DNA from 3 places in the Thermosipho atlanticus DSM 15807 genome. Region 2 is predicted to be linked to each of the others. Evidence: predicted binding sites of a transcription regulator. Region 2 holds the regulator's gene; each other region holds the start of a gene.
What was found. Region 2 encodes HrcA, which represses chaperone genes, less so after heat shock. Its sites were predicted from a motif close to ATTAGCACTCNNANNNTNNGAGTGCTAAT; they were not measured.
Positions count from the first base shown of each region.

Region 1: BUB65_RS07295 (ATP-dependent Clp protease ATP-binding subunit) is a predicted target of HrcA. The motif match lies at 1,831-1,859, and genes of this name have one in related genera.
Region 3: dnaK (molecular chaperone DnaK) is a predicted target of HrcA. The motif match lies at 1,771-1,799, and genes of this name have one in related genera.

Region 1 is NZ_FQXN01000006.1:2,380-5,670, forward strand. It holds gene BUB65_RS07295 (ATP-dependent Clp protease ATP-binding subunit) at 1-1,797, opposite strand, end outside; gene BUB65_RS07300 (sensor domain-containing diguanylate cyclase) at 1,996-3,291, shown strand, end outside.
Region 2 is NZ_FQXN01000002.1:307,470-310,760, reverse strand. It holds gene dnaJ (molecular chaperone DnaJ) at 1-504, opposite strand, end outside; gene BUB65_RS03840 (nucleotide exchange factor GrpE) at 509-1,072, opposite strand; gene hrcA (heat-inducible transcriptional repressor HrcA) at 1,086-2,099, opposite strand; gene BUB65_RS03830 (MFS transporter) at 2,228-3,291, opposite strand, start outside.
Region 3 is NZ_FQXN01000008.1:26,007-29,297, reverse strand. It holds gene dnaK (molecular chaperone DnaK) at 1-1,741, opposite strand, end outside; gene BUB65_RS08065 (YbjQ family protein) at 1,901-2,224, opposite strand; gene BUB65_RS08060 (ABC transporter permease subunit) at 2,280-3,023, opposite strand; gene BUB65_RS08055 (ABC transporter ATP-binding protein) at 3,020-3,291, opposite strand, start outside.

The DNA of each region.
Region 1 (3,291 bases), on a different contig from region 2:
TATAACGCTATAAGGTTTTCTTCGTACCGCTTCAGTTAATTGGCCCCCTTGATCATATCCAACGTATCCTGGTGGTGCACCAATCAACCTAGCAACAGAATGTTTTTCCATATATTCACTCATATCAATTCTAATCAAAGCATTCTCAGAACCGAATAAGAGTTCCGCAATTGTTTTTGCAAGTTCAGTTTTTCCAACTCCACTTGGTCCTAAGAACAAAAATGTTCCAATAGGTCTGTTTGGATCTTTTATACCTGCACGAGCTTTCCTTATGGCATCTGCAACAACTTTCACAGCTTCCTCTTGATCAACCATTCTTTGATGTACAAACTTTTCAAAATTTAATAACTTTTCTTTTTCAGATTCCATCATCTTACTAGCTGGAATCCCTGTCCAAGACTCTACAACTTTTGCTACAGTATCAGCTGTAACTTTATCAGTACCGTACTTTTTTTCAAGCTCTTCATATTGACTTTGAAGTTTATACATTTGTTGCTTCATTTCGGCAGCTTCTTTGTATTGAGAATTAATAGTAAGTTCATCTATTTTTTCACTTAAAGATTTAATTTTTTCTTTTAATTCTGTAATCCTTGGATCACTAGATTTTAGACTTACCTTTGCTGCCGCTTCATCAATTAAGTCTATTGCTTTGTCAGGTAAAAATCTATCTTGGATGTATTTTGAAGAAAGCTTTGCAGCTGCCTCAATGGCTTCATCTGTAATTTGAATATTGTGGTGTTTTTCATATGTTTCTTTTAAACCTTTAAGAATTTCAATTGTTTCATCAACTGACGGCTCATTCACTAAAACAGGTTGAAACCTTCTCGCTAAAGCTTTATCTTTTTCAATGTATTTTCTAAATTCTTCTAAAGTAGTTGCACCAATTGCATGGAGTTCTCCTCTTGCAAGTGCTGGTTTCAGCATATTTGATGCATCCATCGCGCCTTCTGCAGCACCAGCACCTACAATTGTGTGAAGTTCATCGATAAAGAGGATAACATTCTCTTTCATCTTTTTTATTTCTTCCATCAATTTCTTTAATCTTTCCTCAAACTCTCCACGATATTTACTACCTGCTATCATCTTACCAAGATCTAACATTAAAACTTTTTTGTTTTTCAACTTATCAGGAACTTTTCCTTCAACAATTCTTTGAGCTAAACCTTCTACAATTGCTGTTTTTCCAACTCCTGGATCACCAACAAGAACTGGATTGTTTTTAGTTTTTCTAACCAAAATTTCAATGACTCTTTCAAGTTCTTTATCTCTTCCAATTACCGGTGAAAGTTTCCCCTCTTTTGCAAGTTTTGTGAGATCAACTGTATACTTTGCTAATACGTTTTTATCGTCGTCCCCAAGCTCGCCTGACTCTGCCAAATCTTTTACTACATTTAGAACTGTTTCGTATGATACTCCATACTTTGACAAAATAGCGGCACATTGTGTAGAAGCATCTTTGAGAACAGCAAGTAGAAAATGGAGAGGCGAAACTTTTGTTGAACCTAAAAGCTTTGCTTCTTTTTTTGAAAGTTCAAAAATTCTTGAAAGTTCGTTAGACATATAAACTTGCGAACCAGAACCATAATATACCCCATATTGACTTTCAATTAATTCTTCAAGCCTATCAATAACTTCTTCAACGTTCACTTTTAACGTTTCAAAAATTTTCTGCACAGTCTCCTCTTGAAGAACTTCATACATAACATGCTCTGGTTTCAATAAATTTTGTCTTTTTTGAGATAAATGTTCAGCTGCTTGTTGTACAAGTTCGTTCATTCTTTCATCTAAATATCTCATATATACCACCTCCAACATATTTTTTTCTCAATTGTTATCACTCACATATTTAGACTGCTAACCATATTCAGAGTTCGAATTTATTAGTTAATAAAAATTTACAATTTAGTAACAAATTAATTTTTATACGAATATCTTCTGTGGTATAATTAAAATAAAATTAATGCAGTAACATGTGTTCAATAAGGAGTGGCTAATGTGATTTACATCCTCACATTTTTTATATTTGTTTTAGCTTTTGTTATTATACTTTTATATCTAAAGAATACTAAACTCCTAAAAATTTTAAGAATTTTATCTGAAAAAAACAAGCAAATTTCTTTTGGAATTTGGAAAAGTGATAAATTGTTCTATTACACTCCTACTTTTGAAGAAAGTGCTAAAAAATTAAATATTAATTTCAATGAATTCAAAAAGGTTTCAAAAAACAAATTAAAATCACTTCTTGAAAAATATCCTACTTTACAGGAAATATTAGAAACGATTATTTTAAATTATCACGATGAAAATATTTCATTTGATATTGAATTACCAATTGGAAATGAATTTTTCTTTGTTAAGTTCTTCAGAACAAAAATAAACAATATTAAATATTCATTCGTTTATGTAATAAACTTATCCACCAATATCAAAAACTTCGCTGAAGATCTTCTCAAGCCTCTTTTGAACACTCCAAGTGAAGTCTTTCAGTGTGTTCTAGATGGAAAGTCAACACACATATTGGGCGAAAAAATTTTCCAATACTTGAATAAAATCAATATGGTTGATTCTTTTGTTCTGGGGGTTAAACAAAATGATGGTTCAGTTAAAATTCACTATGCTAACGTTGATGGAGAAGAACTAATAGATTTTATTATTCCTCCAGAACAGAAGTCTATAACTTCATATATTATTGATTTCAAGGTCAAACAATACTTTAAAAATTCTTTTGATATCAAACTTCCACCAGGGTATAAAAAGATACACGTTGGCGAAAATATTCCAAATTCAATATATGGGGTACCTTTGTCTTTTGATAACCAAACTTTCGGAGCTGTTTTGTTTGAAAAAAGAGGAATAGATCAGTTTACTTTTAAAGATTTCTATCTCTTTGATTTATTTGCATATATTATTTCTATAAACTACAAATTAAAAAATACTATACGGGAATTGAGAATAGAAAAAGAAAAAAATTATTTAAATTCAATAGTTGATCCTCTAACAAAAGCATTTAATAGGACATTTTTAAACCATTTTCTCGAAAAAACAATTGCATATTCTAAAAGGAACAAACAAGAAAATACTTTGGTATTTATTGATTTAGATAACTTTAAACATATAAATGATCAACATGGACATTTCTATGGAGATGAAATATTAAAAAATTTTGTTTCAGTAGCTAAAAAAACTCTGAGAAAAATGGATGTTATTGCAAGATACGGCGGTGACGAATTTATAATTGTTTTACCAAATACAAATATTAAAACCTCAAAAAAAGTTATCAATAGACTTCAA
Region 2 (3,291 bases):
TTCTATTCCTTCGCCTTTACAATGATAACATGTTTCGTACCTATCATATTCTAGAGGAACAGTAGTGCCCTTAAATAACTCTTCAAATGATATATCAACAGTTATATTTATGTCTTCACCTCTTCTAGGAGACTTCTGCTTCCTCCTTGAAGAAGTCCTTTGATTCCCAAAAAAAATATTGAAAATATCATTATTAATAAAATCCCCGAAATCTCTAAAAATATCTTCAAAACCACCAAAACCACCAAAGCCGCCAAAACCTTCTGCATTTGGTGGAACGTCACCTACATACCCATATCTATCATACATTGCTCTTTTTTCAGGATCCGACAATACTTCATAAGCTTCTTGTATCTCTTTAAATTTTTGTTCCGCTTCCCTCTTATTCTCGTGGTGTTTGTCAGGATGCCATTTTTTTATCAATTGTTTATATGCCTTACGAATCTCTTCATTAGTTGCATTGCGAGAAACTCCTAATATTTCGTAATAATCTTTTTTTGCCATATATTCACCTCCTAGGCTTGACTGTTACTTTGACTTTTGCAGGTTTGATTACTCTATCTCTGAATTTATAACCATCTTCAACAACTTCAATAATCGTATATTCTTCTTTTTCCTCGTCCATTATTTTTTCTACAGCCTCTTGTTCAAATGGATCAAATTTTTCACCTACAGATAGCTCACTTAAGCCTAAATCTTTAAGAACTTTCATGAAATTTTTATATATCAACTCAATGCCTTTAAAAAACTTTGTATTTTTGATTTCTTCTTCGGCATTTACGAATGCTCTTTTGAAATCATCAATAATTGGTATGAATTTCTCAACTATTCTTCCAGTAGTACTTATCGTAATTTGTTCCTTTTCTTTTGCAACATCCTTTTTGTAATTTTCAAATTGTGATTTTAATATTCTCGCATAGTTTTCAAAATCTTTTAATTGCTTTTCCAATTCCTCAATTCTTTCCTTTAGTTCTTTTATCTTTTTTTCATTATTATTGACTTTTTGGCCTTTTTCAACCTTAACTTCATTTTTTTCATTTGTTTTTTTCTTGCTATCCAAATCTTTTTTCATTCTATCACCTCCATTATTGTACGTTTCTTGATACAACTGTAAAATATTCAGTTAATCTATTCACAACGTATTCTATGCTTTCAAATACCTTGTCATAATCACCGAATTTATCAAAAATCACTGCAATTTTACCTACTTCTCTAGAACCAACAAAATAAGGCACTATAACTACCGTATACTGTTCAAAATTTCTCAGATTATGTTCTTTCCCAATATAGATTCCTTCACCTAAATTAAATATCTGAGAATAAAAATCTATAGAGGTTGATAATCTCACAATTTCTTTCAATTTATTTTCGTCAAATCGTTTTGCATTAATTAAATTAAATACTCCATCAGCAATGTAATCTTCGTATTTTTCGGAAGCAATTCGTTCAGATAATTCTATAAATTCTTTTAATCTTCCCTCAGCCCAAGAAAATCTTTCGGTTATTTCTTTCAATTTCAGTTTAAAATCGCTTAAAAAGGCAGCCTGCAAACTTTTATTTAAGAAATGTTCAATTTCATCTATGTTAAAAATCTCTGAATGTTGAATTGGCAAAACTGTAGTTAATCCTAGTTCTGTGATAATATTCACAATTGAAAAATTACTAGTAACGGGGGTCAAAACAATTCTTTTAATTCTGAGATTCATTGGACTAGGTTTTTCAATAATCACAAAACCTTTTACAGTAGTCGCAAGAAGTTTTGCTGCTCCATGAATTACTTTATCAAGATCTCCTATTGGAAAATTCATTGTCGTATCTACGGAAGAACCTTTCTTTTTTGTCTCTTGTCTTATTTTTAATATTTCATTGACATAAAATCTTAGCCCTTTATCAGTAGGTATTCTCCCTGCTGATGTATGAGGCTGAAAAATATACCCTAAATAATCCAATTTTCTTAAATCGTTTCTTACCGTAGCACCACTCCAATCAAGATTAGTAGTTTCTAAAACTTTTTTTGAACTTACAGGTACACCCGTTTTTACATACTCTCTTACAACACAATATAGGATCTTTTTCTGTCGCTCAGAAAGATCCCTCATTCAATCACCCCACTTATCACTTTCATTATCACTCTTAATAAATATCTGCTAATAGTATAACACAAAAATAATTACTAGTCAAATCACACTGATTTTGTTTAATAAAACTAAAGCGCCCATCGGGCGCTTTAGTTTACAGACATTTCTTTTGTTTCTTTTCCAAGGAGCAAAACAGTTATACCCGATACTCCCGCTAAAATAGCAATAATCAGCAAAGCAATAAAAATGGACTTATCAACAAAATATCCTGTAAAATACGGTGCAATTATTCCGGCAATTCTTGCAATTGAACCAGCCAATCCATTTGCTGTTCCTCTAAATGATGTTGGAAAAAGTTCAGGAGTATAAGCGTACACAAGTCCCCAAACTCCCAATGTAAAAAACGAAATTATCAACATTATTATTAAGAATGAAATATTTCCCGAAACAAAAGGAAGAAGTAAAGCGCTTAAACCCATAGCTATAAAATAAGTTGTTAATGTAGGTTTTCTACCCCATTTTTCAATTAAATATGCTACAGATAAATAACCGGGAAGTTGGGCCAAGTAAATATAGAACGTAAACCATTTTGCTTTAGTAATAGTTATACCAAGTTGAGCAACAAAAATTTTAGGTGCCCAAGAAAACAAAGCATAATACACAAAACTTACTACAAACCATGAAACAATAACAACTATTGTCTTTTTGATATGACTTTTACTAAATAATGCTTTGTATGTGATTTTTACCTCTTCAATTGGTTCTATTTCCCCTTTAACTCTTCCAAATATTTCTTCCAATTTTTTCTTACCATATTTTTTGAAAATATATTTTGGGGTTTCTCGTTCAAAAGATAAAGGAATTAATGAAAATATTCCTAAAATGAAAATATAAAAATTCCATCTCCAACCTAACTTTTCTCCAATTGTAACAGCAAATAAAGCAATTAAAATACTTCCGATAGCCCAACTTGCTTCTAGAAGTACCAAATACCTCCCCCTAAGTTTTATCGAAGTATACTCGGAAAGATAAGTATTTACTGCCGGAAGCAGTCCACCATACCCAACTCCAGACAAAAATCTTAAAAACATAGCTGTATTATACGAAATTGAAATACCAAAAAACACTGTGAAAATAACAGAGATCAAAAGATAAATAATCGTTCCAACCTTTCTTCCAACGTAATCTAAAACTAACCCAGAACTTAATGCAC
Region 3 (3,291 bases), on a different contig from region 2:
CACCAATTTTTGTCTTTTCTTTATCAAGTTCGTCAAAGAGCATTTTTATTCTTGGAATATCATTTTTGTTAATAGCATCTCTTAGATCGTTAATAAGGGTTTGTAATTTGTTCTTTTCATTTTCAGGTATCTTGTCACCGTATTCCTTCAAAGATTTTTCAATGAAGTAGGCAAGATCGTCTGCTTTGTTTTTGAGTTCAACTTCTTCCTTTCTTCTTTTATCCTGTTCTTCAAATTTTTTAGCATCTTCAATAATTTTGTTAATTTCATCTTCGCTTAGTTGATGTCTTCCAGATACAACCATAGATTGTTCTTTTCCTGTTCCGAGATCTTTTGCGGAAACGTGTACTATACCGTCACTGTCAATATCAAAGGTAACTTCAATTTGTGGAACTCCTCTTGGAGCTGGTGGAATTCCGACAAGTCTAAAACTACCGAGTAGAATGTTGTCAGCAGCTATAGGCCTTTCACCTTGGAAGATTCGCACTTCAACTTCAGTTTGTCCGTCTTCAGCTGTTGTAAATACTTTGCTCTTTTTAATTGGAATTGTTGAGTTTCTAGGAATAATTGGTTCAAATAATCCACCTTTTACTTCGATACCTAGTGTTAGTGGAGTAACGTCTACTAGCACGATATCTTTTCCTTGAGCACCTTCTTCACCTGCAAGAATTGCTGCTTGTATTGCTGCTCCCATTGCTACAGCTTCATCTGGGTTTACACCTTTGTTTGGTTCTTTTCCGAAAATATCTATTATGAATTTTTGTACCATTGGAACTCTTGTCATTCCACCCACTAATATAATTTCGTCAATATCTTCTGGTTTAAGTTTCGCATCGGATAAAGCTTGCTCAATTGGTTTTCTAGTCATTTCAACAAGATCTTTGGTTAATGATTCAAACATTGATCTTGTAAGTCTCATCTCTAAATGTAAAGGTCCTTCTGCAGTTGCAGTTATATATGGCAAGCTAATATCTGTTTCAAGTTTGCTTGAAAGTTCTATTTTAGCTTTTTCAGCAGCATCTCTTAACCTTTGGAGAGCTTGTTTATCTTGTCTCAAATCAATACCATGTTGTTTTTTGAATTCTTCGGCCATCCAGTCAATAATTCTTTGGTCAAAATCATCTCCTCCAAGATGATTATTTCCAGATGTAGCTATAACTTGAATTACACCGTCTCCAATTTCAAGAATTGAAACATCAAATGTTCCACCGCCAAGGTCGTATACAAGAACTTTTTCTTCTTTACCTTTTTTATCAAGTCCATATGCAAGAGCTGCAGCAGTTGGTTCGTTAATAATTCTTAATACATCAAATCCTGCTATTATACCAGCTTCTTTTGTTGCTTGTCTTTGAGCATCATTGAAATATGCAGGACATGTAATAACTGCTTTTTTAATTTCACCACCCAAGTATTCCTCAGCATCTCTCTTTAGTTTTTTGAGAATGAATGCGCTGATTTCCTGGGGAGTATAATCTTTATCATCAATTTTTACTTTGTAATCTGTTCCCATTTTTCTTTTAATTGATTTTATAGTTCTTTCAGAGTTTAATATTAACTGTCTTTTTGCAGGTTCACCAACAAGTATTTCTCCAGATTTTGTAAAGGCTACTATTGAAGGTGTTGTTCTTGCTCCTTCTGCATTAGGAATAACTTCAACGCTGGAGTCAGGTTTCATCCATGCAATAACGCTATTTGTTGTTCCCAGGTCTATTCCTACAACGTATTCTTTTCTTTTTGCCATTTTTTCACCTCCCGATTATATTATAAGATATTAGCACTCTCTTGTCAAGAGTGATAAATGAAGTTAACCAAAAAAAGATAGCCATTTAAATAAACGGCTATCTAAGTGTTTAATATAAAGTTAACTAAAAATTATAGCAATCGTAATTTATGTTTGTGATTAGTCTTTTTTCTTTAATTTTACAGCTGTGCCATATGCGAGCATTTCAGCAGCGCCAGACATAACAGCTGAACTTCCAAATCTGACTCCGATTATCGCATCAGCACCTAATTTTTCTGCTTCATCTATCATTCTTTCCAGTGCTTTGTTTCTTGCTTCAGTCATCATTTCAGTATATGATTTAATTTCGCCACCTGCTAATGTTTTAAAAGCTGCAGCTATATCTTTACCTAAATGTTTTGAGTGAACAATATTGCCAATTACTAAACCTAATGTTTTTTCAACTTCATATTCTGGAATTTTTTCTGTAGTTGTTACTATCATAATATACCTCCTCCTTTCTTAAAAACTACTATTATTTTCATTATTTGACATTGAATTATATCTCTTTTCGTTTAAACACAATATAGGAAAAGATTATCAATATAACGCTTAGTAAAGCAAGTGTAATCGAATATTTCCAGTCTATAGAACCAGTTTTAAATATGGTACTTCCAAGAATGTAGTTATACGTATTGAGTATTTTTAAAGGTCTTAAAATTCCCAAAGCAGTTGAAATTGCTAAAATAGCTACTGGAAATAAAATAGGTTTTACTTGATCGTTAAATTGTACTGTAAATACTAAAGTTAATGAATACCAAAAAATAGCCCCAATTAATGAGTGGATTAAAAATTTTGAGGTATAACTACTGTTAAGTTCCTTAGAAAACAAAATAGAATATATTAATGGTAAAAGTGAAAGTATGGTTATTTCCACTAAAAGAACGATAAAACTCGTTGAGAATTTATTTAAAAATACCCTTTTTCTAGAAGCTCTTGTCAATAGGAAATCCATGGTGCCATTTTCATATTCCCTAGAAAAAAGAGGAAAAGCAAATATAATGGCGATAATAGGAATGAATTGTCCAAAATTTTTGCCAAACCATTGTGAATATATATAAAAGTCCCATTTTTTAAGTGCTTCAACAAAATCCTTATTTACATACTTTTGGGTTACTGAGGAATATTCGTTTAAAATATTTATAGTCCAGTTTTGAAGAGGAGCAAGTGAAATAAAGATTCCAAACAGAATTATAAAAATTATTATAGCCCTTAATTTCATTTCTTCCCATTCTTTTTTCATTTTTTCACCCCTTTTACAAGTGCTTCAAATATTAGATCAAATGTGACTGGTTCTATTTTTCCTTTTGCCTTTTCCCTAGTGGTTATATAAATTTTTTCATTTTCTGTTTGTTTGTATAAATAACCATCTACATCTTCATTTGTTACAATACATGCTACATATTTTTCTTTAATATTATCAAGATAATCATTTTCTAATATTTTTCCTCTAGACATTATGGCTACTTTTTCTGCTATCTTTTCAACTTCTGAGAGGATGTGACTCGTAT